One region of the Bradyrhizobium sp. CIAT3101 genome, then DNA from elsewhere that is predicted to be linked to it. Evidence: predicted binding sites of a transcription regulator. Region 1 holds the regulator's gene; the other holds the start of a gene.

Region 1 (4,211 bases):
ACATCAATCTGGCGCTCGGCACCAACCGCGTCACGGCGTTCATCGGACCGTCGGGCTGCGGCAAGTCGACCCTGCTGCGCATCTTCAACCGGATGTACGACCTCTATCCGGGCCAGCGCGTCTCCGGTCAGCTGATGCTCGACCAGACCAACATCCTCGATCCCAAGCTCGACCTCAATCTGCTGCGCGCCCGCGTCGGCATGGTGTTCCAGAAGCCGACGCCGTTCCCGATGACGATCTACGAGAACATCGCCTTCGGCATCCGTCTCTACGAGAAGATCTCGAAGTCGGAGATGGACGATCGCGTCGAGAAGGCCCTGCGCGGCGGCGCGCTGTGGAACGAGGTCAAGGACAAGCTGAACGCCTCCGGCCTGTCGCTCTCCGGCGGCCAGCAGCAGCGCCTCTGCATTGCCCGCACCGTCGCGGTGCGGCCCGAGGTGATCCTGTTCGACGAGCCCTGCTCGGCGCTCGATCCGATCTCGACCGCGAAGGTCGAGGAGCTGATCCAGGAGCTGTCCGAGAATTACACGATCGCGATCGTGACCCACAACATGCAGCAAGCGGCTCGCGTCTCCGACAAGACCGCCTTCATGTATCTCGGCGAGTTGATCGAGTTCGACGACACCAGCAAGATCTTCACGTCGCCGTCCGACCGGCGCACGCAGGATTACATTACCGGCCGGTTCGGCTGAGGAGACAGGACATGGGTTCTGAACATACCGCAAAGGCCTTCGACACCGACCTCCAGGAGCTCACGCGCCTGGTCGCCGAGATGGGCGGCATCGCCGAGCGCATGATCGTCGATTCCGTCGACGCGCTGATCCGCCGTGATATCGCGCTCGGCCAGCGCGTCGTCACCATCGACGCCGAGCTCGACGCGCTGCAGAAGAAGATCGAGGAACGCGCCGTGCTCACGATCGCGCGCCGCCAGCCGATGGCGGTGGATCTGCGCGAAATCGTCGGCGCCATGCGCGTCGCGACCGATCTCGAACGCATCGGCGACCTCGCCAAGAACATGGGCAAGCGCGTCGCGGCGCTGGAGACGGATTTCCATCCGCTCAAGCTGTTCCGCGGCCTCGAGCACATGACCGACCTCGTGCAGCAGCAGGTCAAGTCGGTGCTGGACGCATATGCCGCGCACGATCTGCCGGCGGCGATGGCGGTGTGGAAGGGCGACGAGGAAGTCGACGCCATCTGCACCTCGCTGTTCCGCGAGCTCCTCACCTATATGATGGAGGACCCGCGCAACATCTCGTTCTGCATCCATCTGATGTTCTGCGCCAAGAACATCGAGCGGATCGGCGACCACGCCACCAACATTGCCGAGACCGTGTTCTACATGATCGAAGGCCAGGCCATCACCGACAAGCGACCGAAGGGCGACATGACGACCTTCGCCACCACGGTCCCCAATACTTGAATCCTTAAGGAGCGACGACCCAATGGGCGCACGCATTATGGTGGTTGAAGACGAGGAAGCTCTCACCGAGCTCCTCCGCTACAACCTCGAGGGCGACGGCTATGACGTCGAGACGGTGATGCGCGGCGACGACGCCGACACCCGCCTCAAGGAGCACATCCCCGATCTGATCGTGCTCGACTGGATGCTGCCGGGGCTTTCCGGCATCGAGCTGTGCCGCCGGCTGCGGACGCGGTCCGACACCAAGCAGCTGCCGATCATCATGCTCACCGCGCGCGGCGAGGAGAGCGAGCGGGTGCGGGGCCTTGCGACCGGCGCCGACGACTACATCGTCAAGCCGTTCTCGGTGCCCGAGCTGCTGGCCCGCGTGAAGGGTCTGCTGCGGCGCGCAAGTCCCGAGCGGCTCGCAACCGTGCTCGCTTTCGGTGACATCGAGCTCGATCGCGAAAAGCGCCGCGTGGCGCGCTCGGGCCGGCCGATCGATCTCGGCCCCACCGAATATCGCCTGCTGGAGTTTTTCCTGGAGCACCCCGGTCGCGTGTTCTCGCGCGAGCAGCTGCTCGACAGCGTCTGGGGCCGCGACATCTATATCGACGAGCGCACCGTCGACGTGCATATCGGTCGCCTGCGCAAGCTGCTCAATCTTGGTCGCGAGCAGGATCCGATCCGCACGGTGCGCGGTGCGGGCTATGCGCTCGATGACCGGTTTGCAAAGGCCGAGCAGGCCTAAGGCTCTTGCAAGCAGACAAAATAAAAAGCGCGCTGGATGGCGCGCTTTTTTATTTCCCCGGTCGTCCCGGCCTTGTGCCGGGACGAGATTACCTGGATGCGCTTACCGCGTGCCAGGCTTCGCCGGCGCCCGCCGCCGATCCGCTGCCGGCTGATACGCCACCCGCGAGTGCTGGGCGCAGTAGGGCAGGCCGGAGAGCGCCTTGCCGCCGCAGAAGAAGAAATCCGGGCTCGAGGGATCGCCGACCGGCCAGTGGCAGGTCGCCTCGTTCAATTCGAGCAGCGACAGCCGCTGGCTCATCGGCACCACGTTGTCGTAGGTGACCGGTTCAGCCTCGACTTCGACCTCGAAGGCCTGCGCCAGCGCGGTATTGCCACGCGCGATGGGCCTGCTCACCCGCATCATGTGCTGCGCCGGACGCGCCTTGCGCGGCCGCGGAGCTGCCGAAGACGGGCTCTTGGCGCGGCCCGACAGGCCGAGCCTGTGCACCTTGCCGATCACGGCGTTGCGGGTGACATTCCCAAGCTCAGCGGCGATCTGGCTGGCCGAAAGTCCGGCCTCCCAGAGCTTTTTCAACTGCTCGACGCGATCGTCGGACCAGGTCAAAACCGTCATTGTAACCTTTCCTTCGCCGCGCGCCTGCCATCCTGGGGCGGCACGACGAATGCCTAAGCTTCGAAAAACCCGTGCCGCCAGAATCCCTTAAGGTTCGCCGGGCGCAATGAGCCGCCCGAACGTTTACGCCGGTACATGAGGACTTTTGGGATCAGAACCGCTGCACGAGATGTCGTATCTGACAAGGCAAACGCTACAATATGGCGTGACTCACGCGCAAGAGTCCGACGACTCGCTTCCACATGTTCCGTGGCCAAAAACCCGCAAATCCGGCACCGCAAGACTACGGAATCAGCGTTTCGCGGGGCTTTCCGGGCGGCATTGACACCATTGGTGCCAGGCATAAGATGGCGATGCGTGCCGCCCTTAAAAGGCGGCACGTTTCGTTTTCCGGACCAATGATGCGCTGCGCAACGCACGCTCAGGCCGTCCGAAACATCCAAAGAGACCATCATGACCAACAGCGTAGCACCGCATTTGCTCCCCGTTTTCGCCAGGGCCGACATCGGTTTTGAGCGCGGTGAAGGCGTCTGGTTGATCGCGACCAATGGCGATCGCTATCTCGATTTCACCTCGGGCGTTGCAGTGAATGCGCTCGGCCATGCCCATCCCGTGCTGGTCAAGGCGCTGCAGGAGCAGGCGACAAAACTCTGGCACATGTCGAACCTGTTCCAGAGCCCGGATGGCGAGAAGCTCGCGGCGCGTCTCTGCAACGAGAGTTTTGCCGACTTCGTGTTCTTCTGTAATTCCGGCGCCGAAGCGCTGGAGGGCGTGATCAAGCTGGTCCGCCACCATCACTTCTCCAAGGGGCATCCGGAGCGCTACCGCATCATCACCTTCGAAGGCGCCTTCCACGGTCGGACGCTGGCGACGCTGGCCGCGACCGGCTCGGCAAAATATCTCGAAGGTTTTGGCCCGCCGATGGACGGTTTCGACCAGATCCCGCATGGCGACATCGAGGCCGTGAAGAAGGCGATCGGTCCGCAGACCGCCGGTATCCTGATCGAGCCGATCCAGGGCGAGGGTGGCGTGCGTTCGGCGCCTCCCGGCTTCCTCAAGGCGCTGCGCCAGCTCTGCGACGAGAAGGGCCTGCTGCTCGCCTTCGATGAAGTGCAGACCGGCATGGGCCGCACCGGCGATCTCTTCGCCCATCGGCGCACCGGCGTCACGCCTGACGTGATGTCGCTGGCGAAGGCGCTCGGCGGCGGCTTCCCGATCGGCGCGGTGCTGGCGACCGCGGAAGCGGCCTCCGGCATGGGGCCCGGCTCGCACGGCTCGACCTTCGGCGGCAATCCGCTGGCGATCTCGGCTGCGAACGCAGTGCTCGACGTCATGCTCAAGCCCGGCTTCTTCGACCATGTGCAGAAGATGTCGCTGCTGCTGAAGCAGAAGCTTGCTTCCGTGATCGACCGTCATCCCGATGTCGTCAGCGAAGTTCGCGGCGAG
Region 2 (4,211 bases), 3.7 Mb from region 1:
CTGTCGAAGAACTCGACGTCGGCCGCCTGCTGGCCGGCCCTGATATTGAGGCGGTCGTTGAAGAAGCTCTGCTCGAAATAGGCGTTGTAGAGCCGCTGATCTGGCAGCGCCTCGATCTCGCTGATGGTGGCGAGATTTTGGATGTAGTTCCGGCTGAGCCCGCGACCGTAGATGATGTAGCCGTTGGCGTAGAAGCGTCCGCCGGTCCAGCCGACGAGCTTGTCGAGATCGGCATCGACCGACAGATCGAGCCGGCCGAAATGGATGGCGCCGCGCGAGACCCCGCCCGAGACATTGCCGATATTGTCGGCAATATAGGTCGCGCCGAAATTCAGTCCCTTGTTGGCGAGCCCGTCATGCCATTCGTTGAACCATTTCGGGAACAGCCAGTCGGCGGCGCTCTCGTCCTTGGCGCCGGCGAATGCGCTGGTGCTCGCGAACAGCACCACGGCGATCACGAGCGAGCGTCGCAACGCCAATGTTGGGGCAATCGCATTCACGGCCGACACCGTCTGGCCCGCGCTACTTCTTGAAAATGCCCGTGCGACGCATGAACAGATAGGCAAGGCCGATCGAGCTCACCATCAGCGCCGCCGCCCAGAGAAAACCCTCGTCCACGTCGGTGAGCGGCAGGCCCTTGGTGTTCATGCCGAAGATGCCGGTGATCAGCGTCGGCGGCAGCAGCAGCGTCGTCACGATCGAGAGCGTGTGGAGGTGGCGATTGCTCTCCTCCTCGTTCTTGAAGCGCAGCTCCTCCTCGAGCAGGCGGCTGCGCTCGCGCAGCTCGACGATGTCGTGGTCGAGCCCGTCGAGCCGCTGGGCGAGCTTGCCGGCCTGAATACGAAGCCCCGGCGACAGATGATCGGTGTTCTTCTGGTCGAGCCGGTGGAACAGTACGCGCAGGCCGGTGAGCTGACGATGCAGCCGCACGCAGGTCCGGCGCAAGCGCCCGAGCGTGCGGCGCATCTCCGGCTTGGCTTCATCGGCGAGGATGCGTTCCTCGATGCCGTCGATTTCCTGGCCGAGCTTGTCGGCCATCCGATCGAGCGTGTCGGCGACCTCGTCGACGATCTTTTCCAGGAGATGGGCGACGTTGTCGACGCGGTAGCCGCCTTCGAGCACGCGGCGCGTCGCATCCGCCGAGCAAAGCGCCTGGTGACGGCCGGAGACCAGGAGATGCTCGGTCATGGCGAAGCGCAGGAACGCGGTCTCTTCCGTTGCAGCATCGATGTCGCGAACCAGATCGGAGAACACGCCGTAGACGCAATGGTCGATGACGTGAAGCTGCTGGAACGTGTCGCTCGACAGCAAGAGATCGCGCGCCAGCGGCGGCAGCTGTGATGCTGCGATCCACGGCCGCACGCGACCATCTGTCAAATTGAAATGCAGCCAGAGCCGGCCATCATGGCTGAACTCGATCGGCTGGTCGATCGGCAGCGCCTCGGCGCTGCCGTCGCCATGCAAACGAAACGCCCATACCAGTCCAGGAATGACAGGCGCGACATCCGATGTCGCGCTGACAAGCATTGCCGGCTCGGCCATGCTGACCCCACATCATTGCAGCCCAATCCCGGGGGGCCGTTATTGGCCTCCTCCGGGTCCTCCGTGCAGTCAATTACGCCAGTGTTACAGTTTGATGATGGCGCGCCGCCCTATTCCGCGGCGAGCCCCGTCGCGGCCTGGGCTTCCTTGATGTAATCGTGCACGACGCGGCCGAACGGCAGTGTCAGGTCGGCGATGTAGTGATGCGCGCCGATGCAGCGGCGGACCGGGAAATCCGCAACCGGCGCGTTGACGTGCGGCACCAGATGCAGCCGGCCGGGACCCATCCAGGACCCCTTCGGCACGATGTCGATCAGGTTGATCGCGACGAGCTGGCAGACCTCGAGATGGCCGTCGACGCCGGGGATCATCTTCAAATTGATTTGCGTCTTCGACAGCGTGGCGCGGGTGAGATCGCCGTTGCCGGCCATGCTCTCGTGCTTGTAGCCCATCGTGCCCATGGCGACGAGCTGGCCGGCATATTCAAGCGTGCCCGTCAGTGTATCCTTGACGATCTCGAGTTTCGGGTGGGCGTACTTCTTCGGGAAGCCCCAGATCTCGCGGCCCGCCGCAATCGGCGGATCATCGTCGAGATACATCTGCGAGACGAAGTTGACCTCCTCGCCGTGCAGCCGCGCCGGGATCACGAGGCCGGATTCGGTGTAGCTGCCGAAGCCGGAGGAGTCCGGCATCTTGATCCATTCGTAGTGTACGATCGGCTGGTCGATCGGCTCCAGCGGCTCAGGCAGGCCGGCACGGATCAGGTCCGGGTCGGTCTCGTAGGTGATCACCAGGAATTCGCGGTTGACGAAGCGGTACGGGCCGGCCGGATAGCTCGGCCCGGCGGCCGGCATGGACGGAAGCCTCAGCACGTCTTCCCTGCGCATCGCTGTCTCCTCTGGTGATCCGGTAAGTTCCGACTTCACGCAGATTGCTAGCTGCCGTCATTGACTGCGATGTGACCGATTTCCGTCAGGGACACGACCTCCGGCCATTCCCGTCGCGGTTGACCTGCATGCAAAGGCGGCATCGGCCTGCTTTGTCATCACGCCGTCACCACCGGCCGCAATCGTCCGGCGAAGGCTGGAGGTATCGCCATGGACGCTCGCACGTCGCAACCGACACATCCATCAGCCGCCCGCGCGGGGCTGGCGGCCCGAACGCTGCGATCGCGTCGCGCTGGTCCTGCAGGGCGGCGGCGCGCTCGGCGCCTACCAGGCCGGCGTCTACCAGGCGCTGCACGAGGCCGGCATCGAGCCCGACTGGGTCACCGGCGTCTCGATCGGCGCGATCAACTCGTCCATCATCGCCGGCAACAAACCGGAGAAGCGGCTCGAAGCGCTGCGCATCTTCTGGGAGCGCATCACCAACCGCAAGATCTGGCACTACACGCCGGACGGCGACATCTTCCGCCAGTGGCGCAACCTCTACAGCTCCTGGATGACATCGGCGATGGGCCAGCCCGGCTTCTTCACGCCGCACCAGGTCAATCCCTGGTTCAGCCCGGTCGGCGCCAAGACCGCGACCAGCTACTACGACACGGCCGCGTTGAAGGCGACCTTGCTCGAGCTCGTCGATTTCGACCTCATCAACGAAAAGAAGATCCGCTTCGCAGTCGGCGCGGTGAACGTGCTCTCCGGCAACTTCATCTATTTCGACAACGCCCATGACGAGATCGAGCCGGAGCACATCATGGCCTCCGGCGCCCTGCCCCCGGCGCTGCCGATGGTGCGGATCGGCACCGATCATTTCTGGGACGGCGGCATCGTCTCCAACACGCCGCTGCAGCACCTGCTCGACCAGGAGGACGCGATCAATTCGCTGGTGTTCCAGGTCGACCTGTTCAGCGCGCGCGGTGTGCTGCCGCGCTCGATCCAGGACGTGATGGCCCGCCACAAGGACATCATGTATTCCTCGCGCACCCGCCATAACACCGACGTCTATCGGCGCACGCATAATCTCAAGGTGCTGCTCTACAAGGCCTTGGCGAAGATCCCGGACGAGCAGCTCTCCGACGAGGACCGCCAGCTGAAATCGAGCCTGCGCCGGATGCCGGAGATCGCGATCCTGCACCTGATCTACCAGCAGAAAGCCTACGAGGGCGATGCCAAGGACCACGAATTCTCGGGCACCTCGATGCGCGAGCACTGGACAAGCGGCTACGAGGACACCAAGCGCACGCTGAAGCGCCGCGACTGGATCAAGATGCCCGACGAAGGCATGGGGCTCGTCGTGCACGACGTGCACCGGGAGACGGAGAGCGCCTGACGGGCGCTCTCGACAAAACGTCGAAAACAACCCCATGCACAGTAGAGATCGTCCAAGAATTTAGATTCGCGACCACTAGCGCCCTGGCACGCGGTTTGACTCGTCGTTTGACACGTCGGGCAAAACACCTGCACAATGCCATCATTGCAAAATCGCACGACTGATCCGCTCTGCGCCAACGCGCGACGTGGCGAGCTTGCGCCCGGCGCCGTACATTGAGCGTTGAGAGCGTCAGACGGCAAGGTCAATCCGCGCGGTGCAGACAGTCACGATCCAATGTGCCGCCAGCTTCGCAATGACCTCGTCGATGCGCGGGAGACAATCATGATTCAAGTCGTACAGGCCTTCGACCGAAAAGAGATCACCGAGCTCGCCAGTGACGACGCTGCCGCATTGGACGC

The links. Region 1 encodes PhoB, which activates phosphate uptake and scavenging genes when phosphate is short. Its sites were predicted from a motif close to TGTCATNNANCTGTCAT; they were not measured.
Region 2: QA645_RS25400 (acetoacetate decarboxylase) is a predicted target of PhoB. The motif match lies at 2,583-2,599, and genes of this name have one in related genera.

Annotation. Positions count from the first base shown of each region.
Region 1 is NZ_CP121634.1:9,080,814-9,085,024, reverse strand. It holds gene pstB (phosphate ABC transporter ATP-binding protein PstB) at 1-692, shown strand, start outside; gene phoU (phosphate signaling complex protein PhoU) at 704-1,420, shown strand; gene phoB (phosphate regulon transcriptional regulator PhoB) at 1,443-2,150, shown strand; gene QA645_RS42060 (GcrA family cell cycle regulator) at 2,253-2,765, opposite strand; gene QA645_RS42055 (aspartate aminotransferase family protein) at 3,219-4,211, shown strand, end outside.
Region 2 is NZ_CP121634.1:5,333,046-5,337,256, forward strand. It holds gene QA645_RS25390 (carbohydrate porin) at 1-491, opposite strand, end outside; gene QA645_RS25395 (transporter) at 523-1,542, opposite strand; gene QA645_RS25400 (acetoacetate decarboxylase) at 1,653-2,429, opposite strand; gene QA645_RS25405 (patatin-like phospholipase family protein) at 2,668-3,810, shown strand; gene QA645_RS25410 (aldehyde dehydrogenase family protein) at 4,135-4,211, shown strand, end outside.